DNA from 4 places in the Geobacillus sp. LYN3 genome. Region 3 is predicted to be linked to each of the others. Evidence: riboswitches for the same ligand, from Rfam matches in the RefSeq annotation. Region 3 holds a riboswitch; each other region holds the start of a gene.

Region 1 (7,736 bases), 410 kb from region 3:
TTACTGTGTCGGGTCAACGAAAATGGGATCAAAACGCATAATTTTTTATTCATGAATATTGCGCAGCCCCTTAACGATAAAAAAGCAGGATGGCCTCCTGCTTTTTGTTTGTCAATGGGCGCGCTATTTTTGCCCAAACGTCTTCGGCATCACAACGGCCACGACTTCACCGCGCGCACAAAGTTCTCCATCGGCGAATACTTCCGTCTTTACTTTCCACTTTTTCGGATGAATTTCTTCGACCGTACCGATTGCCTTTAACGGAACTCCATGCGGCGTCGGTTTCAAGAACTCTACGTTCAAAGAAGCAGTTACAAACCGCGGTGGCACTTCTCCATCTCCTGGTTCGTGTCCGTTTTTGCGATGCAGCGCCAGTGCGGCGGAACCAGTTCCGTGGCAGTCGATTAATGACGCAATCAACCCGCCGTAAACAAAACCAGGAATAGCGATATGCTCGGGACGTGGCGTATAAATCGTGACCGTTTTCTCCCCTTGCCATCCGGTGCGGAAATGGTGGCCGTGCTCATTCAGCCGCCCGCATCCGTAGCACCAGGCAAATTCCTCTGGATATTCATCTTGAATGGCATGTTTTACTTGTTCTTCCATCATTTCTCCCTCCCCTTTCCTTTTCAGTATATCACAATGAGCACATTACTTCCTTTTTCGTTTATTTTTCTTTACAATAGTGATAGGTTTACAGAGAATGGAAAGGACTACAGCAATGAAAGTGTTAGAAACATATATCGTCGCAGGACTGACCGGTTTGCTGTTTTATCGTCTCCATTCCCCAATTCCATGGATGCTCGGAGCCATTACTGGAATGCTTGTTTGGAAAACGGTCATCAAGCGCCCAGTAGCGGCGCCGAAAGCGTTGTCGAATAGTGGATTGATTGTGTTTGGCACTTATTTTGGACTGTCGTTTACAAAAGAAACGCTATTAACGATTGCGCCATATATTGTTCCGTTTCTCGTTGCCACCGTATTGCTAATTGTTATTAACATTATAAACAGCATCGCGGTGACGAAATGGACACATATTGATAAAGTGACAAGTGTGTTTGCATCTGTTCCTGGCGGGCTGTCGGAAATGGTTGCCGCAAGTGAGTCGTTGAACGCGAATACTGCTTTAGTAACCATTTTCCAAACGATTCGTTTATTAACGGTCGTTTTTCTTGTGCCAACGGTCGTTGTCCATTGGTTGAGCGGAGATGCGTCGTCAGGGAGCACAACCGCTCAGGCGGCAGCTTCTTCTTTCGATGGTCATTACACTTGGTTTTTGTTAAGTATTTTCGGTGCGCTTCTTTTACGAAACATCATTCCGGCAGCATACGTCGTTGGACCGCTTGCCGTAACGGCAGTGATGCATGTGGCCGGGGTGAACTTACCGCCACTGCCTGTATGGTTGATTATTTTGGCGCAAATTAGTGTCGGAATAAACATGGGAGAACGCATTACCTTAGAAGATATTAAGCTTGGCGGAAAATTTAGCTGGGTATATTTCTTGCTTGCGTTAGTATTAATTGCTCTATCGTTCGGATTCGGCTACGTATTTGCGGAATTAACCGATCTTCCGCTGTCGACCGCGCTGTTGAGTCTTGCGCCAGGAGGACTTGTGGAAATGGTATTAACGGCGCAAACGGTCGGAGGAGATCCAGCGATTGTCAGCTCCTTGCAATTTGTACGTCTTCTTCTTGTCATTATCGTCGTGCCGAACGTGTTGAAATGGGTGTTTCGAAAATTCCCATATATCACCGAAACGCCATGGAAAAACCGCTCTGTTCGAAACTAAAACAGAGCGGTTTCGTTTTACTTAGCCGGTTCATAAAATTCGATCCATTCACCATCCGGTCCAAGGAAGAATAAATATTTCGCCCCGTTTGGCAGCGTCGTAATCTCTTCCCATACAAGCGGAACGCCGAGCGATTGAATCCGTTCTTTTTCTTGTTCAATTCCTTCAACGGTAAAGGCGACGTGATGCACTTTTCCTTCCGTCGGCAAATTCGGATTATACCCTTCGATCAATTCGACAATGACTGAGCCATCCAATCCTAAAAACGCCAATTTCATTGTACCGTTCGTATGCGTCATCTCGCTAAGTAGTTCCAATCCGACTACCTCTTGATAAAACTTTTTCGATGTTTCGATGTCTTTTACTTGAATGCCGACGTGTTCAAATTTTTTTACTGCCATTATGTTTCTCCCCTTTTTTCATTATTTTCAAGATTGTGAAAATACCGACCGCAAATATGGAGTCATATGTACGATCGAAATTCCTTTTTCCTCTAATTCACAGAAAATGCAGCGGTCAAGCGCATAAGGGCCAGCAGCTTTCCATTCTTCCACTTCCGCAAATGTCAGAAGAAGCGAAAACATCTTCCCTTGCGTATATCCGTATAGATGGAAAACATTTTGGCTGCTATCAAAATGAATCGCTGCCTGTCGGTCAAATTGCAAAAGCTGTTTTTGGACACAACGGGCGACATGGGAAGCAAACGATGCTACCGTTAAGTGCGCCGCCATATAGCTGCGAATCAAATCATTTTCGCGCAATCGACATTCCCACCACCTTCTTTGCACATACATAAAAACCCCTTTCGCCATGAATGATGCGAAAGGGGGTAACCGTTCTTATCATCCAAAGCGAAAGACGCTTTGCGGGTTGGAGCACCTTGCGTAATACGCAGGTTGCTGTGGAGTCATAGAGCCCGATCTCTCGTCCACTCTTGATAAGACTGTATGCAGTTTGTTTTTATCTTATCATGGTGCCATTGTGATGACAATCATTTTTTGATTTTCACAAACGAGGAAGGGAGAGCAAAGGCGCTCTCCCCTCTTTTTATTATTGCGCTACTTCTGGTTTTTCGGAAGTGACACCAACATCTTTCCATGTTAATTTTGAGCTAGGGTCGACGGTAAAGTTTTTCACACGATTGTTTACCGCATAAATAATCGAGCGGTACAGAGTCGGGATGACAGGTACTTCTTCATTCATCAGCGCTTGCCATTCGTTGTAAATTTTCTTGCGGTATTCTTTATCGAATGCTTGCTCGGAATGTCCTTTTTCTAACAATTCATCATTTTTCTCGTTCACCCATCGAGAATAGTTAAACATCACATCGCGTCCATATAATCCATACGGGTCCACATTGGTTCCAGTGTACCACGCCGCGGCGAACACATCGACTTTCGGGTCATCATTCTGTACCATGTCATAGAACGAATTGAACTCTGCCAAACGTCCATCGACTAGCTGCACATTCAAGCCGACATCTTTCCAGCATTGCATGTAAAATTTCGCCAGCGGTTCGGCAATATCCCCGCCGCTCATTGACAGGAAGTTAATCGTAAACTTCTTGCCGTTTGGATCTTCACGGAAGCCGTCGCCATCGACATCTTTATATCCTGCTTCATCCAGCAATTTTTTCGCCTTTTCTGGATCATACGTATATCCTTTGGCGTTTTTATCATGGTATCCTGGGAAGGATGGCGGAATTAATGTTGTCGCTGGGAAGCGCAACCCGTGATAAAGTCTGTCAGCCACTTCCTTGTTATTAATCGCGTATGCCATCGCTTGGCGAAGCTTTTTGTTTTGGAATTTTGGATTATCCATGACATTTTCTTGTTTTTTCGCATCCCAGTGGCCAAGTTTAAACCCGATGTAGTTGTAAGCTAAATCAATTTTGCCGACAAATTGAATGTTTTTCGTCCCTTTTGCGCTGACATATTGATCTGTCGGGAATTCCGCAATGTCAATCTCGCCTTTTTTAAGAGCTTGCAATACGACTTGCGGGCTGACAACTTTTAAAATAACCCCTTTTAAGTTCGGCTTTCCATCCCAATAATCATCGTTGCGAACAAATTCCACCGATTCGCCTGGAACGATCTTTTTCACTTTAAATGGACCAAAACCAATTGGGTTTTTGCGGATTTTATCCGATTTCGCCAAATCTTTAATCGGAACATCTTTTAAATAATGTTTTGGGAGCGGATAGGCCCAAATGCCTGTCAGCACAGATGGATTGGCATGTTTCCATGTAATGGTTAGTGTTTTGTCATCAATGACTTTAATTCCGGAGATTTTGTCCGCTTTTCCACTATGGTATTCCTCCATGCCGACAATATCTTGAATGAGCGCATCTCCGTAGCGGACACCCGTATAATCTTTATGGCCGATGACTAAGTAAGCGTATTCTAAATCTTCCGCTTTCACAGGCTCACCGTCATGCCATTTGACATTATCTTTAATTTTGATCGTTATCGTTTTTTTATCATCGGAAAGTTCGTATGTCGCCGCGCCATCGTTCGTAATTTCATAGTCTCCGTTTGTACGGAAAAGTGATTCATCGAAAAACTGCAAAATTTCTGCATCCGGTTGCCCTTTGTAAAACGCATAGCTAAGCGTTCCTTCAAATGGTGTATCGGATACTAATCCGTATTTTAATACACCATCTACGATTTTCCCGTCATTTTTGACGGTCATTGGGAATTTGCTGATGTCTTCCTTTTGCGCCGTTTGATTTTTGCTGTCTTTGTTGTTTGTGGAGTTGCTGCTGCACGCCGTTAATCCTAATAAAAGGACAACGAGCGCTACAAAAAACTTCCACTGCCATTTTTTTCTCACTGTTTTTCTCCCCCTTTATCCTAATCGTTGTCTTGCATCCGCCGCGCGTTTTAACGCTTGGCCGATAAAATTTATACACAACATCATTACTAAAATAAGCAATGATGCTGGCAGCCAAACCCACCATTTATTTTGCAAAACATCCGGATTCATCGCATAGCTGACCAGCGTCCCTAGACTTGGCGTGCTTTCCGGCAATCCAAAGCCTAAATAGCTTAAGCCTGATTCAATTCCAATATTCCCGGCGAGGTTTAATGTTAAGTTTACGATGATGATCGAACTTAAATTAGGTAGAATTTGAAAAATAATAATTTTCCAATCTGGCGTACCGAGCGTTTTCGATGCACTTACGTAGTCCAATTCCCTCTCCGCCAGCGTTTTCGCTCGAATAAGCCGCGCCTTTCCTGTCCATAAAAAGGCACTCATAATGAGAATAAACGTAAAAACATTATATTTAGGGACAATCGCCACAAATACGATCACAATCATTAAAAATGGCAGCACAAGGATAAAATCGATAATACGCATGATAATATTATCAATAACTCCCCCATAATATCCGGCAATAAGGCCAACCGTAAGCCCGATCAAACCAGTGATCAGCGTGATTGCCAAACCAATGGTAAATGAATTTCTTGCACCGATAATAAGCTGCCCGAAAATATCCCTTCCCCCATAATCCGTGCCGAGCCAATGCTCTGCGGACGGCGGGGAGTAGATAGCCAGCAAGTCCACTTTGACAATTTCGTCTTGGTCTAATAATAATGAAGCTCCATATACAATGATCAAAATCAAGGAAAGAAGAATGAGAGAACCAAAAGCTAACTTATCCTTCACCAATTCACGCCACATAATAGAGAGACTTGAAGGACTTTTTTCATTTTTTGCATGGATATCGCCTAGTTCCGCTTTCATCATTGTGTCCCCCATTCTATTACTCAATGCGAATACGTGGATCAACAGCGCTTAAGATAATATCGGATAAAAGCGTCCCGATTAAGGTAGCAAGGCCGGAAATCATCACGAGCGCGGTGACAACGCTGTAATCCCGCTGCAGAATTGATTGCAAAAACAATTGTCCAATCCCTGGATAACTAAAAATAGATTCGAGGAAGATCGATCCGCCAATTAATCCTGTAATCTCATATCCTAAGAAAGCAGCAATCGGCAAAAACGAATTTCGTAAAATATGGCGCCAATAAATGCTTGATTCCGGCACTCCTTTTGCGCGCGCGGTTTTAACAAAATCTTTCAGCTTTGTATCGATAATTTCACTGCGCAAATATTGAATCGTCCCGACCGTATTGATCAGCGCTCCAGACAGAGCCGGAAGCAAAAGATGGTTCAGCTTGCTTATATAATAGTCAAACGTTCCTTTTTCCACTTGAATATCGACGCTTCCTCCCGTCGGAAACCATCCTAGTTTGAACCCAAAAATAAACAACATAATTAACGCAAAGATAAACAACGGTGTTGCAAAGCTAACGTAGCTGTATCCAACGATTAACTTATCCGCCCAAGAGTCGGTCCATCTTCCCGAAATAATTCCTAAAGGAATCGCGATCATATACGTTAGTATCAAAATCGCAGCAGATAACAAAATCGTATTCCACATTCGCCCAGCTAGCAAATCGTTGACAGGCTGCTGATGAGTATAGGACATGCCAAGATCTCCATGCAGCAAGTTTTTAATCCAACGTACATATTGAATATGTATCGGATCATTAAGTCCGAGCTTTTCTTTCATTTCCTCTAATGTTTGCGCATCCATTTTTGGATTTCCTGCCAATTGTCCTGTCAATGCATCCCCCGGCATCGCCTTTGCCAGCAAAAATACGAGAACACTTAAAATAAATAGCTGGGGGATCATCATCATGATTCGTCGCAATATAAATTTCAGCATCGTGTCGTCTTCCCCTCTTTACGGAATCGCAACGAAATGCGTCTTGGAGATTTTCTTTAACGGATACGCCTTGCCTTCATCATCAAAATAGCGATGGTACGACTGCTTGTATTCCCTTTCGACTTCTTCGCGAAGCTTAAGCTGCTGTTTTCTCTGGCGCGGATCCGCATTTGGAATTGCCGAAAGGAGACGCTTTGTATAAATGTGCTGCGGATTATTAAAAATTTCTTCGCTCGTTCCTTCTTCGACAAATCTGCCGCGATACATAATACCAATGCGGTCACACATATGGCGGATAATGCCTAAGTCATGGCTAATAAATAAATAGGTAAGCTGAAATTCTTTTTGAATCTCTTTCATAAAATTTAACACTTGCGCCTGCACCGATACATCCAATGCGGACACTGGCTCATCGGCAATAATGAGCTTTGGATTGAGCGTAAGCGCCCGTGCAATGCCAATCCGCTGCCGCTGTCCTCCGGAAAACTCATGTGGATATTTATAAATCGACTCTGGATTCAATCCTACTCTTTCGATAAAATATTGCACTTTCCGTTTTTCTTCTTGCGGCGATAGCTTTTCAAAATTGCGGATCGGTTCGGCGATAATATCAAGCACACGTTTGCGCGGATTCAGCGAAGAATACGGGTCTTGAAAAATCATTTGAATGTCTTTTCGATACGGGTAAAACTGCCTGCGGCTTAGTTTTGTTAAATCGGTGCCTTCTAATAAAATTTCGCCTGCTGTCGCTTTAATGAGCCCGATAATCGCACGCCCCGTCGTCGTTTTTCCGCATCCTGACTCTCCGACAAGCCCATACGTTTCTCCTTGCCTCAGCTCAAAGCTAACATCGTCTACCGCCTTCACATAATCGATGATGCGGCGAAAAAATCCTCCGCGTACTGGATAATACACTTTTAAATGATTGACTTTAAGAAATGCCATGGCCCACGTCCCCTATATGATCATGTGGAAAGTAGAAATGCTGATAACATGTGCAGCGAACCCAATGTCCTGGTTCGACTTCTCGCAAAATTGGATTTGGTTCATGTTTTGACTCATCAATCCAGCTAATTCGCGATTTGAATCGACAGCCTGTCCGCGGCATTTTTTGCAAGGAAGGAACAATTCCTTGAATGACGTGAAGTTTTTCCTTGCGGGTTTGCGCGGAAGGAATCGACTGCAATAATGAGCGTGTATATGGATGAAGCG
Region 2 (7,736 bases), 1.6 Mb from region 3:
TCTTCACTATACATTTTCGCATTTCCAATGTAACGTTCTTCCATCGGAGTTAATCCGCGTTCGATAAAGCTTTTTCCTTTGACACCTTCTGGAAGCATATGAGCAATGACGCGCAATGCGGATTTTACCGGGTTAGGGATCCGTTCAAACACTTTTAATGACTGTGGTTCGCAATAAATATTGTACCCTCCAAATAACTCATCTGCTCCCTCTCCAGAAAGAACAACCGTTACATGCTTTCTCGCTTCACGGGCGACGAAATAAAGCGGAACAGCTGCTGGATCGGCAAGCGGATCATCCATATGCCACATAATTTTCGGCAATTCTTCCATGTACTCTTCTGGTGAAATGACGTAGCTAATGTTTTCGACACCTAATTTTTCTGCCGTTTCTTTCGCAACATCAATTTCGCTAAATCCTTCCCGTTCAAAACCGACCGAAAAAGTTTTGATGTTCGGATGAAACTGCTTCGCAATCGAAGCAATCAGCGAAGAATCGATTCCGCCCGATAAAAATGAACCAACCGGCACATCACTGCGCATATGTACGCGTACAGAATCGAATAAAACATCGCGAATTTCTTTCACAAATTCGTCTTCCGATTTCCATACAGGCTGGAACCGCGCTTTCCAATAGCGGTGTACCGTTAATTTTTCACCGACTTTCTTTTTGATATAGTGGCCCGGCTCCAATTTTTTAATCCCAGCGGACATGGTCATTGGCTCAGGCACATATTGGAATGTTAAATAGTGCTGCAGTGCATTATAATCAAGAACGTCGTTTTCCATCGCATGCAAAATGCTTTTCTTTTCCGATGCAAAAAACGTACGACCCGCTTCTTCTAAGTAGAAAAACGGCTTAATGCCGAATGGGTCGCGCGCGGCAAAAATCGTTTTTTCTTCTTTATCCCAAATGACAAACGCAAACATGCCGCGAAGCTTTTCTACCGCTTTTTCTTTTTCAGCGCTGTAAAGAGCGATAATGACTTCCGTATCCGAGTTGGTTGCAAATTCATATCCTTTTTCCACTAATTCATCCCGCAGCTCAAGGTAATTGTAAATTTCGCCATTAAAAATAATCCAATACCGCTCATTTTCGTAAGAAAGCGGCTGATGACCTGCTTCTAAATCAATGATGCTTAAGCGGCGGAACCCGAAATGGACATATTCATCAAAATAGTATCCATGATCGTCCGGACCACGATGTGTAATCATATCATTCATCTCTTCGAACGTTTTCTGCCATTGTTCGTCTGGCATTTTCGGCTCATCATGAACGCATCCGATAAACCCACACATGTTTTGTTTCACCTGTCCTCTTATATTTACCCTATTGGTTATACCATACATAATAGGAATATAACATTTCGTTTACTCTTTTGAAACAAATTGTTGCCAATCTTTTCTGCAGAGCAGTCGAAGCAGATGCTTTTTCGTTGCGTTTGCCCTTGATTTTGCCAAAAAAGAGAGCTACATAACGTAACTCCCTTTTCTGTTTGTTATTGCTTTGCTAACGCAAGAGCTTGCTCTTTCAATGTTTCCGCTTTATCAGTGCGCTCCCATGGAAGATCGATGTCCGTGCGTCCGAAATGGCCATAGGCCGCTGTTTGTTTATAAATTGGGCGGCGCAAATCTAACATTTTAATAATGCCAGCAGGACGAAGATCAAAATTGTTGCGCACCACTTCAATTAAAATATCTTCGGATACTTTTCCGGTCCCGAATGTATCAATGGAAATGGAAACTGGTCTTGCAACACCGATCGCATATGCCAACTGCACTTCACATTTATCCGCAAGTCCTGAAGCAACAATGTTTTTCGCTACATAACGCGCTGCATAGGCTGCGGAGCGGTCTACTTTTGTCGGATCTTTACCAGAAAACGCACCGCCGCCATGGCGAGCATAACCGCCATATGTGTCAACGATAATTTTCCGTCCTGTTAAGCCAGCATCGCCTTGAGGTCCGCCGATGACGAAACGGCCTGTCGGGTTAATAAAATATTTTGTGTTTTCATCGATCAGTTCTGCTGGTACAATCGGCTTAATGACATGTTCTTTAATATCGCGCTCAATTTGTTCTTGTGTAATTTCCGGATGATGTTGCGCTGATACAACGATCGTATCGATACGCACTGGTTTTCCATTTTCATCGTATTCTACTGTTACTTGTGTTTTGCCATCTGGACGCAAATATGGCAAAATGGCTTCTTTCCGCACTTCTGACAAACGGCGTGCCAAACGATGCGCTAACGAAATCGGAAGCGGCATTAATTCTTTCGTTTCATTGCAAGCAAATCCAAACATTAACCCTTGGTCTCCAGCACCGATCGCTTCAATTTCCTCGTCAGTCATCTGACCTTCGCGGGCTTCTAACGCCTTATCGACTCCCATTGCGATATCTGGAGACTGTTCGTCAATCGATGTCAATACAGCACAAGTATCGGCATCAAAACCATATTTCGCACGAGTATAGCCAATTTCGCGAACCGTATCGCGGACGATTTTCGGGATATCTACATATGTTGATGTCGTAATTTCTCCACTTACGAGCACAAGCCCTGTTGTAACGCTCGTTTCGCATGCGACGCGAGCATTCGGATCCTTCTCCAAAATGGCATCTAAAATGGCATCGGAAATTTGGTCACAAATTTTGTCAGGATGACCTTCCGTTACAGATTCCGAAGTAAATAAACGTCTTTTTTTTGACATTCGTCAGTTTCCTCCTCTTTTCATAATCGAACGTCTAAATATTGTATTCCTGCAAACTGCAGATGATACGGTACTCATTCCCTTTTATTATAGCTTTTATATATCTTGACACATAGACATATAAAAAAACCTTTCCTGTAATTTTGAGGAAAGGTCATTGCAATCATATTGCTCCTTTCACTCTTATCGCTCAAGGACGTTGCCTTGCCACAGGTTAGCACCATTTCACACATTTCCAGTTGTGACGGTTGCTGGGTTTCATCGGGCCTGTCCCTCCACCGGCTCGGGATAAGAGTATCCGTTCAATGAGTTATCATATCGTAATTAAATAAAGAAAGTCAACAAAATTAGACAATTTTTTTATGAACAAAAATGAGAAAAATAAAAGAAAAGAAATTGTCACAAATAGTATGGACTAATAATAAAAATGTGTTATACTATTTGAAGGAGACCATTTCAATAAAAAGGAAGGTTTTGTACATGGGAGTCGCTAATATGACAAGTAAACTTACCACATTATTACAACAGCCAAATGTGTTTCATAATTTATCGGTAGCACAGCTTGTAGAAAAAGTGTTGCAACGAAATGAAGGTCGGTTGACAGCTACCGGAGCAGTTGCGGTAACGACAGGAAAATATACAGGTCGCTCTCCAAAAGATAAATACATTGTAGAAGAAGCTTCGACGAAATCAAAAATCGATTGGGGGACGACGAACCAGCCGATTTCTGAAGAAGTTTTCGAAAACTTATACAATAAGGTAATTGACTATTTAATGAAAAAAGATGAAATATTTGTTTTTAAAGGATTTGCCGGCGCTGATCCCAAATACCGCTTACCTATTCAAGTCATTAATGAATTTGCGTGGCAAAATTTATTTGCACATCAACTATTTATTCGCCCAACAGCGGAAGAACTGCAAACACACAAAGCGGAATTCACCGTTATTTGCGCACCAAACTTTAAAGCAGATCCTGCTGTTGATGGAACAAGATCGGAAACATTTATCATTATTTCTTTTGAACGGCGGATCGTGCTAATCGGTGGCACAGAATATGCTGGCGAAATGAAAAAATCGATTTTCACTGTGATGAATTATCTGCTCCCAGAACAAGGAATTTTATCGATGCATTGTTCGGCAAACGTCGGTAAAGAAGGGGATGTCGCATTATTCTTTGGTCTATCCGGCACGGGAAAAACGACGCTTTCCGCCGATCCAAACCGCCGTCTTATTGGTGATGACGAACACGGCTGGTCCAACCGCGGCATCTTTAATATCGAAGGCGGTTGCTATGCAAAATGCATCAATTTATCACGGGAAAAAGAACCGCAAATTTTTGATGCGATCCGATTCGGTGCGGTGCTCGAAAACGTTATTATCGATGAGCATACAAGACTGCCTAATTATGATGACGCTACGTTAACGGAAAATACCCGCGCTGCTTACCCTATTCAAGCGATTAGCAATATCGTTGATCCGAGCATCGCTGGTCATCCGTCGACGATTATTTTCTTAACGGCAGACGCATTCGGAGTATTGCCGCCGATTAGCAAGCTAACGCGCGAACAAGCGATGTATCATTTCTTAAGCGGCTATACGAGCAAGCTGGCGGGTACAGAACGCGGCATCACTTCTCCGCAAGCGACATTCTCTACTTGCTTTGGAGCTCCGTTTTTACCGCTTCCAGCTGTGCAATATGCGGAAATGCTCGGTAAAAAAATCGTTGAACATAACGTGCGAGTGTTCCTCGTTAACACAGGATGGACAGGTGGAGAATACGGAGTCGGCAGCCGCATAAAGCTTGCCTATACCCGTGCAATGGTGCAAGCAGCTGTCGAAGGAGAACTCGACAATGTCGAAACAGTGAAGGACCCTATTTTCGGTTTAGAAATTCCGATTCATATTCCTGGTGTACCAGATGAAGTGCTGCAGCCAAAAAATACATGGGCCGATAAGCAAGCATATGAACAAAAAGCAAAAGAACTTGCCGCAAAATTCCGGGAAAACTTTCAAAAGTTTAAACATATCGCTCCGGAAATCGAAGCGCTGGGCGGTCCAATCGTATAACTTCCAAGGAGGGAATCATTCCCTCCTTTTTTAGTTTATCGAATGCAACGAAATCAGCTCATACGTTACAATCGTCTGATTGTTGGCAAGTTCCAGCTTTTTTACCACTGCTTGGCCGCTCGCTTCGCTTTGCAACGTTCTTCTCACTTCAAGCGGAATATCGATCGGATAAATACGATACCCTTCCTTTTCTAGAATAAATAGATTGTCTTTCACTCGCTTTTCCTTGCCTTTTGTCACAATGAGTGTTTGAAATTCCAGCGGCATGCCCATTGAAACACACCCCTTTTCTTTTTATCGTATCATACATTTGGTTGTCGTTTCATCCATTCCGTTAACCGACGAACTGTTTCGCGGTTATCTTTCGGTGGAAAGTAATGAGTAAAGTTTGGAAAATACCATGCCGTCACTTGTTTATTTGCCTCTTTTAGTCTTTTTTCAAGGCGATACGCGTGTTCAATCGAAACGTTTCGATCTTTCTCTCCATGAATGATTAACACAGGGGCTTGAATCTTTTCGATCTCATACAATGGGGTTCGCCACCGGTAGCGCTCTGGATATTTCGTTGGCGTTCCGCCTATTACCCGTTTCATCATTCTCCGCAAATCTTCTCGCTCCCAATATGTCAATGCAATATCAGATACTCCGCCCCAGACGACGACGGAACAAACCGCAGGCTCCAAAATCGCTGTATGAAGCGCCATCGCTCCGCCGCGAGAAAAGCCAAATACGTGAATGCGTTTTGTATTCACCCAGGGATGCTGCTGCAAAAGGCGGAAACTTGCGAGGGCGTCATACCGATCTTCCCCCACAAAATCTTCATTTCCTTCTCCCCCTTGATTTCCTCGATAAAATGGCGCCATGACAACAAATCCGTACGAAGCAAACTGTGTAATGCGAGATAGGCGCACTTGCCCAACGTTTTTAATTCCGCCGCGCAAGTATAAAAAACCATCGTATATTCCAGGTGTTTTCGGCTGGGCCAAAAAACCTTTAATTTTCAGCCCTTGACATAAATACGTGACGAGAAATACATCCACATGCGGGTTGGGGGAAGGAAATCTATATTGATCCACGATATATCCGTCCATCTCCATATATTTCTTCCTTTCCATTAGGCATTCACACATTTTTGTCTTGCGCATACGATAAGGTGAAGTAAGTTTCATTTCACCTTTCCAAGGAGGTTCCCTGCATGAAAAAGATTGCTATGATATCGCTTTTTCTCTTCCTTCTTATTATTCCGCTAGCTGCTTGCAACAAGCAAACGAAGGAAGAAATAAAGACAGTACGTGTTGCGGAAGTAACTCGTTCGATTTTCTATGCCCCGCAATATGTTGCCCTATCGAAAGGATTTTTTAAAAACGAAGGATTAAAGGTCGAACTCACCACAACATGGGGCGGCGATAAAACGATGACAACTCTTCTTTCGGGAGGAGCCGATATCGCCCTCGTTGGTTCAGAAACATCCATTTATGTCTACAGCCAAGGAACAAATGATCCAGTCATTAACTTCGCGCAGTTGACGCAAACGGATGGAACTTTTCTTGTCTCCCGCAATAAAATTGAAAACTTTACTTGGGACCAACTTAAAGGTAGCACATTTCTTGGCCAGCGCAAAGGCGGTATGCCGCAAATGGTCGGAGAGTTTGTCTTGAAAAAGCATGGCATCGATCCACATAAAGATTTAAAGCTAATTCAAAACGTCGATTTTGCTAATATCGCGAACGCATTTGCCAGCGGTACAGGTGATTTCGTCCAACTATTTGAACCAACAGCAAGCATTTTCGAACAGGAAGGCAAAGGGTATATTGTCGCATCATTTGGCACGGAATCCGGCCACGTCCCGTATACGACTTTTATGGCAAAACAAAGCTTTATTAAAAACAACAAAGATACGATCGAAAAATTCACACGCGCACTTTATAAAGCCGAGCAATGGGTGGAAACACATAGCGCAGCAGAAGTGGCAAAAGCAATTCAGCCTTACTTTAAAGATACGGATATTCAAATTATCGAAAAAGTCGTCGATCGTTATAAAAGCCAAGGGACATATGCGACAAATCCGGTTCTTGACAAAGAAGAATGGAATAATTTGCAAAACATTATGGACGAAGCGGGTGAATTGCCAAAACGCATCGATCATGAAACACTTGTCGATAATTCATTCGCGGAAAAAGTGATGTCCAAATAACGAAAGCGGGTGAAAATATGAGTTTTTTAGCCGTTGACCGCGTTTCCCACACATATTTTACGGAAAAAACAGCCGTTATCGCCCTTGAAAATATATCGTTTACAGTAGAGAAAGGGGAATTTGTCTCCTTTCTCGGCCCTAGCGGCTGTGGCAAAACAACGCTGCTTTCGATTATCGCCGCATTAATCCAGCCGACAGAAGGAGCGGTTTTCGTCGAAGGAAAAGAATTGGACCGCGCTCATCCAACAGCTGGATACATGTTGCAGCAAGACTATTTATTTCCTTGGAAAACGATTGAGGAAAACATTTTGCTTGGCTTAAAAATCATGGGAACATTGACGGAAGAAACAAAAAAACGGGCGCTGGATTTGCTTGCCTACATCGGTTTAAAAGGGGTCGAAACACATTATCCAAATCAGCTCTCAGGCGGTATGCGTCAGCGCGTCGCACTCGTAAGAACTCTTGCGACAGACCCAAAAATGTTACTTTTGGATGAACCGTTTTCCGCTCTCGATCACCAAACGAAATTAAAACTGGAAGAGTTAGTGTGGCAAACACTAAAGGATTACGGAAAAACTGCGCTTCTTGTTACGCATGATATCAGTGAAGCGATTGCGATGAGCGACCGTATTTTTCTGTTTTCCGCAAAACCAGGGCGAATCGCGCGCATCTTTATTGTTCCCGATGAATTGCGCCGTTTATCCCCATTTGCGGCACGTCAGCACCCGCAATTTTCCTCGCTATTCCAATCCATTTGGAAGGAGC
Region 3 (7,736 bases):
TTATCGACAAGCGAAGCAAAAAACTGTTTTGGAAGGCTCTGCAATAACTCAGATAGTGGAAATTGTTTCATCGCGTTAACACCTTCTCAAAAATTTTCTTGAAATTCTAGTGAAAAATCATATATCGTAAAAATCAAAATGTAAAGTAAAATTTTTTCGAGGTGAATGTTCATGACGATAAAAATCGCATGTCTTCAGCTAGATATCGCTTTTGGCAATCCTAATGAAAACGAACGGCGCGTTGAAAGAGAAATAGAAAAAATTTCAAAAAATCACCCAGATATTATCGTCCTTCCTGAACTATGGACGACTGGCTATGACTTAACCAGACTCGATGAGATTGCCGATGAGGGCGGTATGCGTACAAAAGCGTTCATTCAAAAACTTGCCAAGTCGCATCATGTCAATATTGTCGCTGGATCAATTGCCAGAAAAACAGATCGCGGCGTCACCAATACAATGTACATCGCCGACCGAAACGGTATCATCGTTGGCGAATATAGCAAACTCCATTTGTTCCAGCTGATGGATGAACATCTTTACTTACAGCCAGGGGAAGAAATGGGATTGTTCACATTAGAAAACACTCGATGTGCAGGCGTCATTTGTTATGACATCCGCTTCCCAGAATGGATTCGCGTCCATATGGTCCAAGGGGCGGAAGTGTTATTTGTCGTTGCCGAGTGGCCGCTTCCTCGCCTTTCGCATTGGCGTACACTGCTTGCGGCGCGCGCGATTGAAAATCAATGCTACGTCATCGCGTGCAATCGCGCTGGAAGCGATCCAAACAATGTCTTTGCCGGTCATTCGCTGGTGGTTGACCCATGGGGAGAAATCATTGCAGAAGCAAATGAAGAACCTTGTACGTTAATGGCACAAATCGATCTTCAAAAAGTAAGAGAAGTGCGAAAACAAATCCCGATTTTTGCGGACCGCAGAGCTAACGACTACATCGCTGCAGAAAAAAATTTTTTAAAAAAGAGTTGACAAATCATTTCGTGACCATGTATGATTCGTATCAAGCATAAAACTTCAAAATTGTCAACATAGCGAAAATTAAAAAATTGAATATGCTGACACACTCTTATCAAGAGTTGGCTGAGGGAATTGGCCCAATGAAGCCCAGCAACCGACCGTAATACTATCGTGAGATAGGGCGCACTTTTTGGCGCCGGAAGTTCTCTACTTCCGCAGGGCACGGTGCTAAGTCCAACAGAAAGACTAAGTCTTTCTGAAAGATAAGAGGTGCGAAGATACGGAATCTTCAAGCCTCTTTCTATGCAGAAAGAGGCTTTTTAATTTACATGAAGGAGGATTTGCATTATGTCAGTTTCTCATCCATCGGTTTATGAACCATTAACGGAACAAGGCGCAATCTCTTTGGCAGTCCGGCTTGGGCTCTTTCCGGAAGGAACACCGCTTGCCTGCCGCGAAATTGGCGACGGCAACTTAAATCTGGTTTTCCGCGTTGTCGATCAGCAAACAAAGAAAGGAATTATCGTAAAACAAGCGCTCCCGTATGCAAAAGTAGTCGGTGAAAGCTGGCCGCTCACATTAAAACGCGCTGTTATTGAAAGCAATGCGCTGCGCACATTCGCAAGCTATGTTCCGCAATATGTGCCAAAAGTATACTATTCCGATGAATCTTTGGCAATTACCGTTATGGAAGATTTATCTCACTTGCAAATCGCCCGCAAAGGGTTGATTGAAGGAAAAACATATCCGCTTTTATCGCAGCATATTGGCGAATTTATCGCAAAGACATCGTTTTACACTTCCGACTTTGGCATGAATCAACAAGAAAAAAAACAACTGGCGCAAAGTTTTGTTAATCCGGAATTATGCAAAATCACCGAAGACCTTGTATTTACCGATCCGTTCTTTAATCATGAAACGAACAACTTTGAAGACGAGCTTCGCGATGATGTAGAAGCGCTTTGGAACGATGACAAGCTCCGCTTAGAAGTCGCCAAATTAAAGCGCAAGTTTTTAACCGAAGGAGATGCGCTCATCCACGGTGATTTGCATACCGGAAGCATTTTCGCCAGCGATGAAGAAACGAAAATCATTGATCCAGAGTTTGCGTTTTATGGCCCGTTCGGTTTTGACATCGGCCAATTTTTCGCAAACTTGCTGTTAAATGCGTTGTCCCGCCCAGGACAACAACAAGAACCGTTATTTGCTCATATCGACAAAACTTGGGATGTATTCGCGACAATCTTTTCTGATCTTTGGCGCACTCACAATGTAGAACCATATGCAAAAACAGAAGGATTGTTAGAAGACGTGCTGCATCACACGTTTATTGACGCGATCGGCTTTGCCGGATGTGAAGTCATCCGCCGCACGATTGGATTAGCACATGTTGCTGACCTTGATGGCATTGAGGATAAAGAGGAACGCTTACAAGCAAAACGTTATGCCCTTCGTCTTGGTAGAAGCCTCATTTTGCAACGTGAAACATTATCTAGCACTAAAGAAATCCGTTCCCTTTTCGCACAAACAGTGCTTGCAGCAACGAATTAACACAATGAAAGGAAGGACCATAATGGCAGAACCATTCACAATCCCGCGCTCTGTGGAATGGAACGACACTCATATTACAATTTTGAATCAACAAAAGCTACCATTAGTGACGGAATATTTGGAATTAAAAGATATTGAAGATGTACGGGACGCAATCGCCACGTTAAAAGTACGCGGCGCACCGGCGATCGGCATTACGGCTGCTTACGGCCTCGCTCTTTCTGCACAGCAATATGAAACAGAATCACTGGAAAAATTTAAAGAGCACGTGCGAAAGGACCGCGACTACTTAGCAAGCTCTCGTCCAACCGCAGTGAACTTGTTTTGGGCATTAGACCGGCTTGTTTCCAGCATCGCCCACGTTTCCTCTGTTAACGAAGCAAAAACGACGCTCATCCATGAAGCGATTCGCATTCAAATTGAAGATGAAGATGTATGCCGCCGCATCGGAGAGCATGCCCTTTCCTTATTTCAAAACGGCGACCGCGTTTTAACCATTTGCAATGCTGGTTCGATCGCAACCGCCCGCTATGGCACGGCGCTTGCTCCGTTTTATTTAGCGAAAGAAAAAGGGATGAATCTTCATGTTTACGCGTCGGAAACTCGTCCGGTCCTGCAAGGAGCAAGATTGACGACGTGGGAATTGATGCAAGCGGGGGTAGACGTCACTCTTATTACCGACAATATGGCGGCGCAGACGATCAAGGCGAAAAACATTACCGCTGTCATTGTCGGCGCCGACCGAATTGCCGCCAACGGTGACACTGCCAACAAAATCGGCACCTTTGGACTGGCGCTGCTCGCTAAAGCGTTTGGCATTCCATTTTATGTCGCCGCGCCATTATCGACCATTGATTTAGCAACCAAAACAGGGGAAGAAATTCCGATTGAAGAACGCAATCCAGAGGAAGTGACGCATATCGCCGGAACGCGAATCGCTCCAGAAGGAGTAAACGTTTATAATCCAGCGTTCGATGTAACACCGCACGACCTTATCACGGCCATTATTACCGAAAAAGGGATCGTCCGCGGCAATTATGAAACTGAACTGCCAGCACTGTTTGCAAAGGAGGCTCACCATGAAGCAATTTAGACTTAACTATTTAGTCGCATTTCTTTTTTCCATTATCGCCATCCTTAGCGGCTGCATGAATGAACAAGACGCCGTCAGTTCGAAACCGGCCAAACAAGAAAACAGCACGGCCGAAGAAGCAAGCGAAACAACAGCTGCAACAACCGAACAAGCAGATATCCCTGAAGAATTAAAAAAACCAATAAAAATTGCCGCCATTATGCAAATGTCGATCGGCACGTTTTCTTCTCAGTATATCGCTGGCGTAAAAGAACAAGTGCAAAAATTTGGCGGCGAAGTGCAAATTTACAATGCGGATAACGACTTAACGAAAATGGCTTCCTATGTCGAAACAGCCATTACGCAAAACGTCGATGCGATTCTATTAGATCACGGACGCGCTGATGCGTTGGAAGGTCCGGTGAAAAAAGCAGTCGAAAAAGGCATTCCTGTTGTCGCATTCGATAACGATTTAAACATCCCAGGCGTAACAGTGATTGACCAAGATGACTACAGCCTTGCATGGAAAACGTTAAAAACATTGGCCGAAGACTTAAACGGCGAAGGAAACATCGTCACCATTTGGGTTGGCGGATTTACACCGATGGAACGTCGTCATGTGATTTACGATGCGTTTAAAAAACGCTATCCGAACATCAAAGAAGTGGCGAAATTTGGTACGGCCAGCGCCAATACCGCTTTAGACACACAAACGCAAATGGAAGCGATTTTGAAAAAATATCCGAATAAAGGCGATATTGACGCAGTGTTTGCGACTTGGGATGAATTTGCCAAAGGCGCAACGCGTGCGATCGAGCAAGCAGGACGCAATGAAATTAAAGTATATGGCATCGATTTAAGCGATGAAGATTTGCAAATGATGCAAAAGCCAAACAGCCCTTGGGTCGCTACAACAGCAACGGATCCAGCCGAAGTCGGTCGCGTTCAAGTTCGCTTTGCGTATCAAAAAATTGCTGGCGAGAAAACGCCAAACATTTATTCACTAGAACCGCATTTAGTCAAACGATCCGATTTGCCTAACCAACAAGTTTCGATGAATGAGCTTCACCAATACATTTCCGGCTGGGGGCAATCAAATGTTGCCATTTCCCCTTGGATGAAAACATTGGAAGCACAGGTGAAAAACAAATGAACGGTCTTTATATGAACAATATTTATAAATCGTTTGGCACGGTAAACGTATTAAACGGCGTGAATCTCCATGTACAAAAAGGAGAAGTTCACGCCCTTTTAGGGATGAATGGAGCCGGGAAAAGCACATTGATGAAAATTCTCGCCGGCGCCCTTTTTCCAGACAAAGGCACGATAACAATAGATGGAGAAGAGCGCCGATTTTCTTCTCCTGCTGATGCGAAAAAAGCAGGCATTGGATTAGTTGTTCAAGAGGTCGATACCGCCCTGTTTCCATCGCTGACCGTCTATGAAAATATTGCTGCTGGCGATATCGCTGATACAAAACAAAAGCCGTTCCTTTCATGGAAACAGCAAAAACAGCGGGCCGCAGAGCTTTTGCGCCAAGTCGGTCTGTCGATTTCGCCGAACAAGCTTATTCGCGAATGCACCTTGCATGAAAAACAGCTCATCGTTTTAGCAAAAGTGCTCTCCTCATCGGCCCGATACATTATTTTAGATGAGCCGACCGCCGCGCTCAGTGAAACAGAGACGAAGCGGCTGTTTACAATTATCAACGATTTAAAAGCACAGGGAGTTTCATTCATTTATATTTCTCACAAATTGAAAGAGGTAAAAGAGATTTGCGACCGCGTCACCATCTTGCGTGACGGAAACGTCGTCCACCATGGCGATGTTTCCACCCTTTCACTAGAAGAAATGATTCAACATATGGTTGGACGCGTTTATACAACCGTGCAAAAAGAAGCACGCACATACAGTGATGACATTCTTTTCAAAGTGGAACAGCTGCGCATCGCGAAAACAGGCACAACCGTCGATTTGGAAATTCATAAAGGGGAAATCGTCGGCATTGCCGGACTTGCTGGAGCCGGGAAAACCGAACTCGCCGAAAGTCTAATCGCCCATACAAAAACGACAGGAGAATGGTGGATCGACGGAAAACGTTACACGTTCTCCTCACCGAAAGAAGCGATTGCAGCCGGCATTTGCCTCATTCCGGAAGAGCGGAGAAAACAAGGGCTTTTCTTAGATGAAACAGTCCGTACGAATCTTACGGTTCGGCTATTATCATCATTAACAAAGTGGCAATGGGTATTGCAAAAGAAAGAAACACAAGTTGCTCAACAGTTAGTGGATGCATTGCGAATTCACCCGCCTTTTCCGCAAATAGTCGCCAAACAGTTAAGCGGCGGCAACCAGCAAAAAGTCGTCATTGGCAAATGGTTAAAGACAAACGCTGATGTATTCATTTTTGATGAACCGACAAAAGGTATTGATGTCAACGCGAAACAAGAAGTATTTTCGATCATCCGCTCCCTCGCCGATGAAGGAAAAGCGATTTTATATTTAACGAGTGAATTTCAAGAACTGCTTGATATCGCTGATACGATTTACATCATGGTAGACGGGCAGCTTGTCAAACGTGTTTCCGCGCGTGATATCACCTATGAACAATTGATTTATTACTGCAGCGGAGGTGATTTGGATGGCACAACCGGCTGTTTCGGTCGCCAAGAAAAAGCAAGCGCCATCTCTTCTTGAATTTTTATATAAGCATGGCACACTGCTTGCCATTCTCGTTGTCATTGCTTATTTTGGCATTACTCTTGATCGGTTTTTTACGTATGAAAATTTCAGCGATATTTTACGGTCTATTTCCATCGTCACACTCGTCGCTATTGGCATCACCTTTTCTCTAATTGTGGATGGATTTGATTTATCTGTTGGTTCGACCGTCAGCCTAGCAACGATCGCAAGCGCCGCGGCACTCGTATTATACCGCCAGGAAATTCTAGTGACGTTGCTTGCTCCGCTTTTACTGGGAGTCGCCGTCGGCTTATTAAACTCGTTATTAATTGTGAAATTAAAATTGCCGGATTTACTGGCTACATTGGCGACGATGTATGCGATTAACGGCGTGCAGCTGACGTACACGAAAGGATTTTCCATTTACAACGACATGCCGCTTCCAGACGGAGGAACGGCGCCGGGCAAATTCATTCCTTCCTTTTTATTTATCGGTCAAGGGGAAGTATTCGGCATTCCGTTTTCTGTTTTATTAATGCTAGTGGTCGTCATTGCTGCTCATCTATTTTTAACATATACCAAACCAGGAAGATTGTTTTATATGACGGGAGAAAATCGGGAAGCAGCACGGCTTTCGGGAATCCCTGTCAATCGCTACCGCACTTACGCTTACGTGATCAGCGGATTTTTTGCCGCGCTCGGTGGGATTGTCCTCGCTTCCCGCATCGGAACAGGACAAGTATCAGCAGGAGCCTCCTTTTTAATGGATGGAGTAGCTGCCGCTTATATCGGCTTTTCCGTGTTTGGCGCGGGAAAACCGAACGTCATCGGCACGCTGTTTGGCTCGATTTTAATGGGGGTTCTGCTCAATGGACTAACGATGATGAACGTTCCGTATTACGCTCAGGATATCATTAAAGGGGCTATTTTAGTCGGGGCGCTTGCGTTATCGCACATGCAAAAAAAATAGGAGCGTTTCCCCTTCTTAATCATAAACAAAGCTATCATTGCCGACAGTTGACGAGCGAAAAAAAGATGGCAATGATTAAAAGCCGGCCCAATTGCAAAAAACAAAGTGTACTACATCTAATTTGTTACATCACGCAGGCCGTAAAAAAACTAGAAGCAAGTGCTGCTTCTAGTTTTTTTATATCGTCCGATACCGTCTTTCCAACTGTAATAATCGTTCTTTTACATTTGTCCGGTTGCCAGCATATCCCGTAAGCGAACCATTTTTTCCAACCACTCGATGGCACGGAACGAAAATAGCCAGCTCATTTGCTCGATTTGCCTGTCCAACCGCCCGCACCGCTTTCGGGCGGCCGATTTTTTCAGCAATATCACTGTAGCTGACCATCGTTCCGTACGGAATTTCACAAAGCGCCTGCCATACTTGTTCCTGAAATTCCGTCCCTTTCCATTTTAAAGGCAAGTGAAATGCTTTCCGTTTGCCATG
Region 4 (7,736 bases), 1.2 Mb from region 3:
TGGTTTGCTGTAGAAAATATCTAACGCTTTTAAACGGAATTCAAGCATCCATTGCGGCTCATTTTTCATGCGGGAAATTTCTTCGACCACTTCCCGTGTCAACCCGCGTTTTGCGCGGAATACCGATACGTCTTTATCGACGAAACCATACTTATATTCGCCGATTTCTGGCGCTTTTTTCGCCATGCGGTTTCACCCTCCTTTTTTCTTCTTGCCATTAATGACGTTGGTGCAACCCTTTTTCCATTGCTTTCCATGCCAATGTCGCACATTTAATACGGGCCGGAAACTTCGAAACGCCTTGAAGTGCCACAATATCACCTAAATCAACAGAGTCATCATGTTCTTTCCCCTGCATCATATCGGAAAATATATTGGCTAGCTTCAACGCTTCTTCCACCGTTTTTCCTTTGATCGCCTGCGTCATCATCGAGGCTGATGACATCGAAATGGAGCAGCCTTCTCCCTCAAACTTCACATCCACAATTTTCCCGTCTTCGACTTTCATCGTTAGATGAATACGGTCACCACAAGTCGGATTATTCATATCAATATCTACACTGTTTCCCTCTAAAACACCACGATTTCTTGGATTTTTATAATGATCCATAATCACTTGTCGATAAAGCTGATCTAAAGGATTATTAGAAGACATGACCAAAATACTCCTTTGTTTTCTGTAATGCGACTACGAGTTGATCGATTTCTTCCTTTGTATTATAGAGGTAAAAACTTGCACGCGCTGTAGCTGTTACGTTTAACCATTTCATTAACGGTTGGGCGCAATGGTGACCGGCGCGGACGGCGATCCCTTCCGCGTCAAGGACGGTTGCCACATCATGCGGATGAACTCCTTCTATGTTAAACGTCACTAATCCTCCGCGATGTTTTGGACCATAAATCGTGATCCCTTCTATCGCGGACAACTGTTCTAAAGCGTACTGGGCAAGTTCCTGCTCATGTGCAGCGATATTATCTAATCCGATTTCTTCAAGGAAGTCGATTGCCGCTCCTAAACCGATGGCTCCCGCAATAATTGGAGTACCGCCCTCGAATTTCCACGGAAGCTCTTTCCATGTCGATTCGTACAGGCCGACGAAATCAATCATTTCGCCGCCAAACTCTACCGGTTCCATCTTCTCTAATAATTCCCTTTTACCATATAATACGCCAATTCCTGTCGGACCGCACATTTTATGCCCAGAAAACGCCAAAAAATCACAATCTAGATCTTGAACATCGATTTTCATATGAGGAGCGCTCTGCGCGGCGTCCACTACGATGACAGCGCCATGTTTGTGGGCGATTTTTGCAATTTCTTTTACTGGGTTAATCGTTCCTAAAACGTTGGAAACATGTACAATAGCGACAATTTTTGTATTGGATGTGACCGCCGCTTCTACATCTTTTAGGTCGATCGTTCCATCTGGCTGAAGCGGAATATACTTTAATGTGGCTCCCGTATGTTTAGCGACTTGCTGCCATGGAATAATATTGCTATGGTGCTCCATGTACGTGATGACAATTTCATCGCCTTCTTGTAAATTAGCGCGGCCATAGCTCGCTGCAACCATATTTAACGCCGTTGTCGTTCCTCTTGTAAAAATGATTTCTTGTGTGGACTTCGCATTAATAAACCGTCGTACCTTTTCACGTGCTCCTTCATATGCGTCCGTCGCTTTCGTACCAAGCGTATGCACGCCGCGATGGACATTTGAATTGTACTGGCGATAATAGTGATCAATCGCTTCAATGACGGGAAGAGGTTTCTGTGATGTCGCAGCATTGTCAAGATATATAAGCGGCTTCCCGTTTACTTCTTGGTCCAAAATCGGAAACAGCTGCCGAACCTCTTTCGTATTCATGACTGCACTTTCCTTTCAATTACTTCAATAAGTTGTTTTTTCACACTTTCAATCGGAATAGCCTCTACAACAGGAGCTAAAAATCCATGAATGATAAGACGTTCTGCCTCATGTTTCGGAATACCGCGGCTCATTAAATAATATAGCTGCGTAGGATCAATGCGGCCGACCGATGCAGCATGTCCTGCCATTACATCGTCTTCGTCAATTAATAAAATAGGGTTCGCATCTCCACGCGCTTTTTCACTTAGCATTAGAACACGCGATTCTTGCTGCGCGTTCGATTTAGAAGCACCATGTTCAATTTTTCCAATTCCGTTAAAAATCGAAGTCGCGCTGTCTCTCACAACACCGTGTTTTAAAATGTAACCTTCCGTATGTTTACCATAATGAACAACGCTTGTCGTAAAGTTTTGCACTTGCTCTCCTCGACCGACAACGACCGTTTTCGTATCGCCGAAAGAACCGTCACCTATTAAGCGGGTAATGTTTTCAGAAACTGTATCTCCATCGTTCATTAAACCGAGCGCCCACTCAATGCGGCCATCACGGGCAGCGATACCACGGCGGTTTACATAGGTTGTAATACCTTTTGCCAAGTTATCGACCGCTGCAAAAAACACACGAGCATTCGTGTTGGCAAACACTTCGGCGACAATATTGACAACTGCTTTGCTAGTTTCTTTTACGGAAATATAGTTTTCCACATAAACAACCCGGCTATTATCTTCCGCTACAACGATGACATGATTAAATAATGCGATATCATCATTTTCTTGAATATAAACAGCTTGAAGAGGAACATCCACTACAACATTTTTCGGCACATATACGAACACACCGCCGTTAAGTAGCGCAGCATGCAACGCCGTTAAACGATGCTCGTCAATTTTCACGCCATCTTTCATCAAATATTTTTGCAACAAATCCCCATGCTCACGTGCTGCTGTGAAAATATCAGTGAAAATGACGCCTTTTGCTTTCAACTCATCCGATAGAGATAAATATGCTGGTGTATGGTCGCGTTGGACATATAAGTTTTTCGTTCCCTCTCCTGCTTCAATAAGCGCCTTTACTGCTTCAGGCAATTCATCTAATGAAGCAAACGGCGCGCTTTCCACTACATGATTAGCAAATTGTGTGAAATTCCATTTGTCAATTTTTGTTTTATCCGGCTTTGGCAGCGGCAACTCTTCTGCTTTAGCAAGAGCTTGTAAGCGAAGCTGTAAAAGCCAGTCCGGTTCGCCGCGTCCGCTGGAAAATGAGCGCACATATTGTTGGTCGAATGGTATTTTTGTTCCTGTCGTCATAATATAATACTCCTCCTAACGCTTACGCTTCTTGCTCAACCGTTTCATCTTCAATGCCAAGTTCTTTTTTAATCCAATCGTATCCTTCCGCTTCAAGACGTTGTGCCAACTCCGGACCACCGGATTTTACGATACGCCCTTGCATCATGACATGCACATAATCCGGTGTGATGTAGTTTAGTAAACGCTGATAGTGCGTAATGATCAAACAGCCGAATTCGCTGCTGCGCATTTCATTAATTCCTTTTGAAACAATTTTTAATGCATCAATATCAAGACCGGAGTCGATCTCGTCCAAAATCGCGATTTTCGGTTCAAGCATCATTAATTGAAGAATTTCGTTGCGTTTTTTCTCTCCGCCGGAGAATCCTTCATTTAGATAGCGATGCGCCATATCTGGGTTCATTTCTAGAAACGCCATTTTTTCATCCAGCTTGCGGATAAATTTCATTAGCGAGATTTCATTGCCTTCGCCAAGCCGGGCATTGATAGCGGCGCGAAGGAAATCGGCGTTCGTTATGCCGCTAATTTCGCTTGGATATTGCATCGCCAAAAATAAACCGGCGCGTGCACGTTCATCCACTTCCATCTCCAACACGTTTTGCCCGTCTAATGTAATGCTTCCTTTTGTTACTTCATATTTTGGATGTCCCATAATCGCCGACGATAACGTTGATTTTCCCGTTCCGTTCGGACCCATAATCGCGTGAATTTCTCCGCCTTTTACTTCTAAATTCACACCTTTTAAAATTTCTTTTCCTTCAACGGATACGTGAAGATCTTTAATTGTTAACACTGCCATGAAGAATACCTCCAATTTTCACTAAAAATTGTGTATATCATTGACTTGCTTGTCTTTCCATTCTCATTTTATTCTCATTACAATCTTATAACAAATGAAAAGTATTAGCAACCTTTTGAAGAGAATATCACTATGTTCATAGTGAAAAATATTTTGATCAAGATTGTTTTATAAAAATAACGGAAGCGGACCGCTTCCGTTATTTTATTGCGCTGCTGGAATGACAGCACCTTTATATTTTTCTTTAATAAAGTCTTGAATTTCTTTCGACTGTAACACTTCGACAAGTGTTTTAATTTCTTTGCGGTTTTCATCGCCTTTGCGTACAGCGATAATATTGACATATGGGTTATCTTTCGGCGACTCAACAGCAATTGGATCTTTCGCAGGATCTAATCCCGCGTCAAGCGCATAGTTGGCGTTGATGAGCACAGCATCGCCTTCGCCGTTTTTATAAATTTGCGGCAGCAATCCTGCTTCCACATCTGCTTCAAATTTTAAATGTTTTGGATTTTCCACAATGTCTTTGACCGTAGCTTTTGTTTTATCGATACCTTCTTTTAATTTAATTAACCCTTTTTCTTGCAGCATCGATAAAATGCGACCATGGTCTGCAACCGAGTTGCTCATGATGATCGTCGCACCGTCTGGCAATTCTTCGAGGCTTTTATATTTTTTCGAGTAAAGACCGATTGGCTCAATATGAATGCCGCCAGCGTTGACAAAGTCATATCCATGTTCTTTTTTCTGTGCTTCTAAATATGGAATGTGTTGGAAATAGTTGGCGTCAATTTCTTTATCTGCTAACGCTTTGTTTGGTAAAACATAATCTTGGAATTTAACAATTTTTAAGTCAATGCCTTTTTCTTTTAAAATCGGTTGTGCTTTTTCTAAAATTTCTGCATGCGGGACATTGGAAGCTCCAACCACTAATTTTGTTAATTTCCCTTCTTTTTTGCCACCATCAGCGTTGTTATTGCCTCCACATGCTGCCAAAGCCAACACAAGAACGACGGCAAATAACGCACTAATCCATTTTTTCATATTGATCTTCCCCCTTTTATCGTTTATCTATTTTGGAAGTGACAAAGTCACCGATAAACTGAATGACAAAGACAATCACCAAAACTAGAACGGTGGCGACAAACGTCACATCATTATGGCTGCGCTGAAATCCTTCAAGATACGCTAAGTTGCCAAGGCCGCCGGCGCCAACGACCCCTGCCATCGCTGTATATCCAACTAAAGCAATTGCAGTGACGGTAATTCCAGATACAAGAGCAGGCAATGACTCTGGAAGAAGCACTTTCCAAATAATCGTGGCCGTTGTCGCTCCCATCGCTTTGGCCGCTTCGATGACACCTTTATCAATTTCGCGAAGCGCAATTTCCACCATTCTCGCGTAAAATGGCGCCGCTCCAATAATGAGTGCTGGCAATGCCGCATTTGCGCCAAGAATCGTTCCGACAACGAATTTCGTAAACGGGATTAACAAAATAATTAATATGATAAATGGGATGGAACGAAAAATGTTAACGATAGCGGCGATGATCATATTCGCCAGGCGGTTTTCCCATAAGTTGCCCTTTGACGTTAAAAATAAAAGCAGTCCAAGAATCGTTCCTAATATAAATGTTGCAACGACAGAAATTCCTGTCATATAAAGCGTTTCAACGGTCGCTGCCCAAATCATATCCCACTCTACATTTGGTAAGAGGTTAGCGAGCATCCGTAATCACCTCCACCGCCACTTGCTGCTTTCGAATATAATCGATCGCGCGGGCAACTTCCTCTTTCTCTCCATCCATATGAACAAACAGCACACCGTAAGCGCCTTGATGAGTTTGCGAAATTTTTCCTTGAAGAATATTCGCATCAACTTGAAATTGGCGAACAACGTTAGCAATCAGCGGCTGTTCCGTAACCTCTCCAACAAACGTCAATTGAAAAACCGTTCCTTTTGGATATTTATCGAGTAAATGCGCAATCGTTTCTTTCGTTTCCTCCGGTTCGATGACCTGCTGTACAAATCGTTTCGTAATCTCCTGCTTTGGCTGCCGGAACACTTGCAGCACTTCTCCTTGTTCGACAATTTTTCCGTTTTCCATCACTGCAACGCGGTTGCAAATTTTACGAATCACGTGCATTTCATGGGTAATTAATACAATTGTCAATCCTAAACGCTTATTAATATCCACCAAAAGTTCCAAAATGGAATCGGTTGTCTGCGGGTCTAGCGCGGATGTCGCCTCATCGCACAATAGCACTTTTGGATTGTTCGCCAAAGCGCGCGCGATGCCGACGCGCTGCTTTTGCCCGCCGCTAAGCTGTGACGGATAGGCGTTTTCTCTTCCTTGCAAACCTACAAGCTGAATCAACTCGTCTACTCGTTTTTTCCGCTGTTCTTTCGGTACACCGGCAATTTCTAATGGAAACGCAATGTTTTCGCGAACCGTTCTTGACCATAATAAATTAAAATGCTGAAAAATCATTCCGATTTCCTGACGGGCCTTTCGCAATTCCTTTCCTTTAATATTAGCAATATCCCGTCCAGCGACAATGACTTTCCCTTTGGTCGGTTTTTCCAATCCGTTAAGGAGACGGATTAACGAACTTTTTCCCGCCCCGCTATATCCGATGATTCCGAAAATTTCGCCTTCTTTAATTTGCAAAGAGACATTATCCACTGCTGTTACAGATCCATTGGCCGCTTCATATATTTTTGTCACGTTTTCTAATGTAATCATGCACATTTCCACCTTCCCTCATGTAAAAGACAACTCGCCGCAAAAAGAAAGCCTTTCTGCTCAAGAGAACAGAAAGGCAATGATTACCGTTCTGTCTCTTATCTCTCAAAGCAGACGCTTTGTGTGAATTGGCACCATTTCAGCGAGTACGCTGACGGTTGCCGGGCTTCATTGGGCACATCCCTCCACCTCTCTTGATAAGAGCACAAAAAACACTTTATTCAATTAAAATCTCTCAATAATTACGAATGTGATTTTATCACTATATGTCGAATAGTGTCAATGGAAATGTTATGGTCATTATGGAAAATGGCATGATTATCATTTTTTGTGATTATGAGACGGAAACATCAGATGTAATTCCGGTAGCAGCCGCAATGGCCTGTTCTAAATCTTCGATTAAGTCATCGATATTTTCGATGCCGACAGATAGACGAACTAAATCTTCTGTCACTCCAGATGATTTTAGTTCTTCTTCGTTTAGCTGTTGATGTGTGGTGCTTGCAGGATGGATAATTAAACTTTTCGCATCGCCAACGTTGGCAACATGCGACCATAATTTTACACTGTTGATCAATTTCGCTCCTGCCTCTCTGCCGCCTTTTACGCCAAATACAACGATGGAACCCGCTCCTTTTGGCAAATATTTTTTCGCTAGTTCTTTTGCTGGATGACTGTCATGTTCTGGATAAAGCACCCACTCTATTGCTGGATGACGATCTAAATACTCGACGATTTTTCTTGTATTCGCAATATGTTCTTTCATACGTACATGCAATGTTTCAAGACCAAGCTGAATTTGAAAGGCATTAAATGGGCTAATCGCTGGACCTAAATCGCGAAGCAGCTGCACGCGAGCTTTGACAATGTATGCAGCAGGTCCAAACGCCTCAGCATACACAAGGTTGTGATAGCTTGGATCAGGAGTAGTGAACTACCCCCACTTAATTTTCTAGCGAAAATTTGAAGTGGGGGCTTCCAAAGAAGTTTGACTGCTTTAAGCAATCCTTAT

Evidence for each region. A riboswitch is a leader RNA that binds a small molecule or an ion and turns the genes downstream of it on or off. The one in region 3 is predicted to bind S-adenosylmethionine.
Region 1: linked by a shared signal. The riboswitch ahead of DCC82_RS08685 (hypothetical protein) and the one ahead of mtnK (S-methyl-5-thioribose kinase) in region 3 are both predicted to bind S-adenosylmethionine.
Region 2: linked by a shared signal. The riboswitch ahead of metK (methionine adenosyltransferase) and the one ahead of mtnK (S-methyl-5-thioribose kinase) in region 3 are both predicted to bind S-adenosylmethionine.
Region 4: linked by a shared signal. The riboswitch ahead of DCC82_RS00270 (methionine ABC transporter ATP-binding protein) and the one ahead of mtnK (S-methyl-5-thioribose kinase) in region 3 are both predicted to bind S-adenosylmethionine.

Annotation. Positions count from the first base shown of each region.
Region 1 is NZ_QCWL01000001.1:1,654,575-1,662,310, reverse strand. Features, by position in the region: gene DCC82_RS08700 (PaaI family thioesterase) at 124-606, opposite strand; gene DCC82_RS08695 (AbrB family transcriptional regulator) at 704-1,789, shown strand; gene DCC82_RS08690 (VOC family protein) at 1,807-2,190, opposite strand; gene DCC82_RS08685 (hypothetical protein) at 2,218-2,550, opposite strand; SAM riboswitch class I at 2,626-2,733, opposite strand; gene opp4A (oligopeptide ABC transporter substrate-binding protein) at 2,840-4,621, opposite strand; gene DCC82_RS08675 (ABC transporter permease) at 4,637-5,539, opposite strand; gene opp4B (oligopeptide ABC transporter permease) at 5,556-6,524, opposite strand; gene DCC82_RS08665 (ABC transporter ATP-binding protein) at 6,543-7,469, opposite strand; gene DCC82_RS08660 (ABC transporter ATP-binding protein) at 7,456-7,736, opposite strand, start outside.
Region 2 is NZ_QCWL01000001.1:2,836,262-2,843,997, forward strand. Features, by position in the region: gene asnB (asparagine synthase (glutamine-hydrolyzing)) at 1-1,298, opposite strand, end outside; gene metK (methionine adenosyltransferase) at 1,499-2,710, opposite strand; SAM riboswitch class I at 2,891-3,005, opposite strand; gene pckA (phosphoenolpyruvate carboxykinase (ATP)) at 3,191-4,777, shown strand; gene DCC82_RS14845 (DUF2584 domain-containing protein) at 4,808-5,050, opposite strand; gene DCC82_RS14850 (alpha/beta hydrolase family protein) at 5,080-5,868, opposite strand; gene DCC82_RS14855 (ABC transporter substrate-binding protein) at 5,973-6,971, shown strand; gene DCC82_RS14860 (ABC transporter ATP-binding protein) at 6,989-7,736, shown strand, end outside.
Region 3 is NZ_QCWL01000001.1:1,249,019-1,256,754, reverse strand. Features, by position in the region: gene DCC82_RS06580 (pyridoxal phosphate-dependent aminotransferase) at 1-71, opposite strand, end outside; gene DCC82_RS06575 (carbon-nitrogen family hydrolase) at 172-987, shown strand; SAM riboswitch class I at 1,082-1,245, shown strand; gene mtnK (S-methyl-5-thioribose kinase) at 1,324-2,526, shown strand; gene mtnA (S-methyl-5-thioribose-1-phosphate isomerase) at 2,549-3,619, shown strand; gene DCC82_RS06560 (sugar ABC transporter substrate-binding protein) at 3,606-4,751, shown strand; gene DCC82_RS06555 (sugar ABC transporter ATP-binding protein) at 4,748-6,295, shown strand; gene DCC82_RS06550 (ABC transporter permease) at 6,240-7,250, shown strand; gene DCC82_RS06545 (methylated-DNA--[protein]-cysteine S-methyltransferase) at 7,428-7,736, opposite strand, start outside.
Region 4 is NZ_QCWL01000001.1:40,700-48,435, forward strand. Features, by position in the region: gene sufB (Fe-S cluster assembly protein SufB) at 1-186, opposite strand, end outside; gene sufU (Fe-S cluster assembly sulfur transfer protein SufU) at 218-655, opposite strand; gene DCC82_RS00245 (cysteine desulfurase) at 645-1,865, opposite strand; gene sufD (Fe-S cluster assembly protein SufD) at 1,862-3,175, opposite strand; gene sufC (Fe-S cluster assembly ATPase SufC) at 3,198-3,977, opposite strand; gene DCC82_RS00260 (MetQ/NlpA family ABC transporter substrate-binding protein) at 4,182-5,021, opposite strand; gene DCC82_RS00265 (methionine ABC transporter permease) at 5,038-5,706, opposite strand; gene DCC82_RS00270 (methionine ABC transporter ATP-binding protein) at 5,696-6,724, opposite strand; SAM riboswitch class I at 6,820-6,928, opposite strand; partial or broken gene DCC82_RS00275 (PLP-dependent transferase) at 7,059-7,658, opposite strand.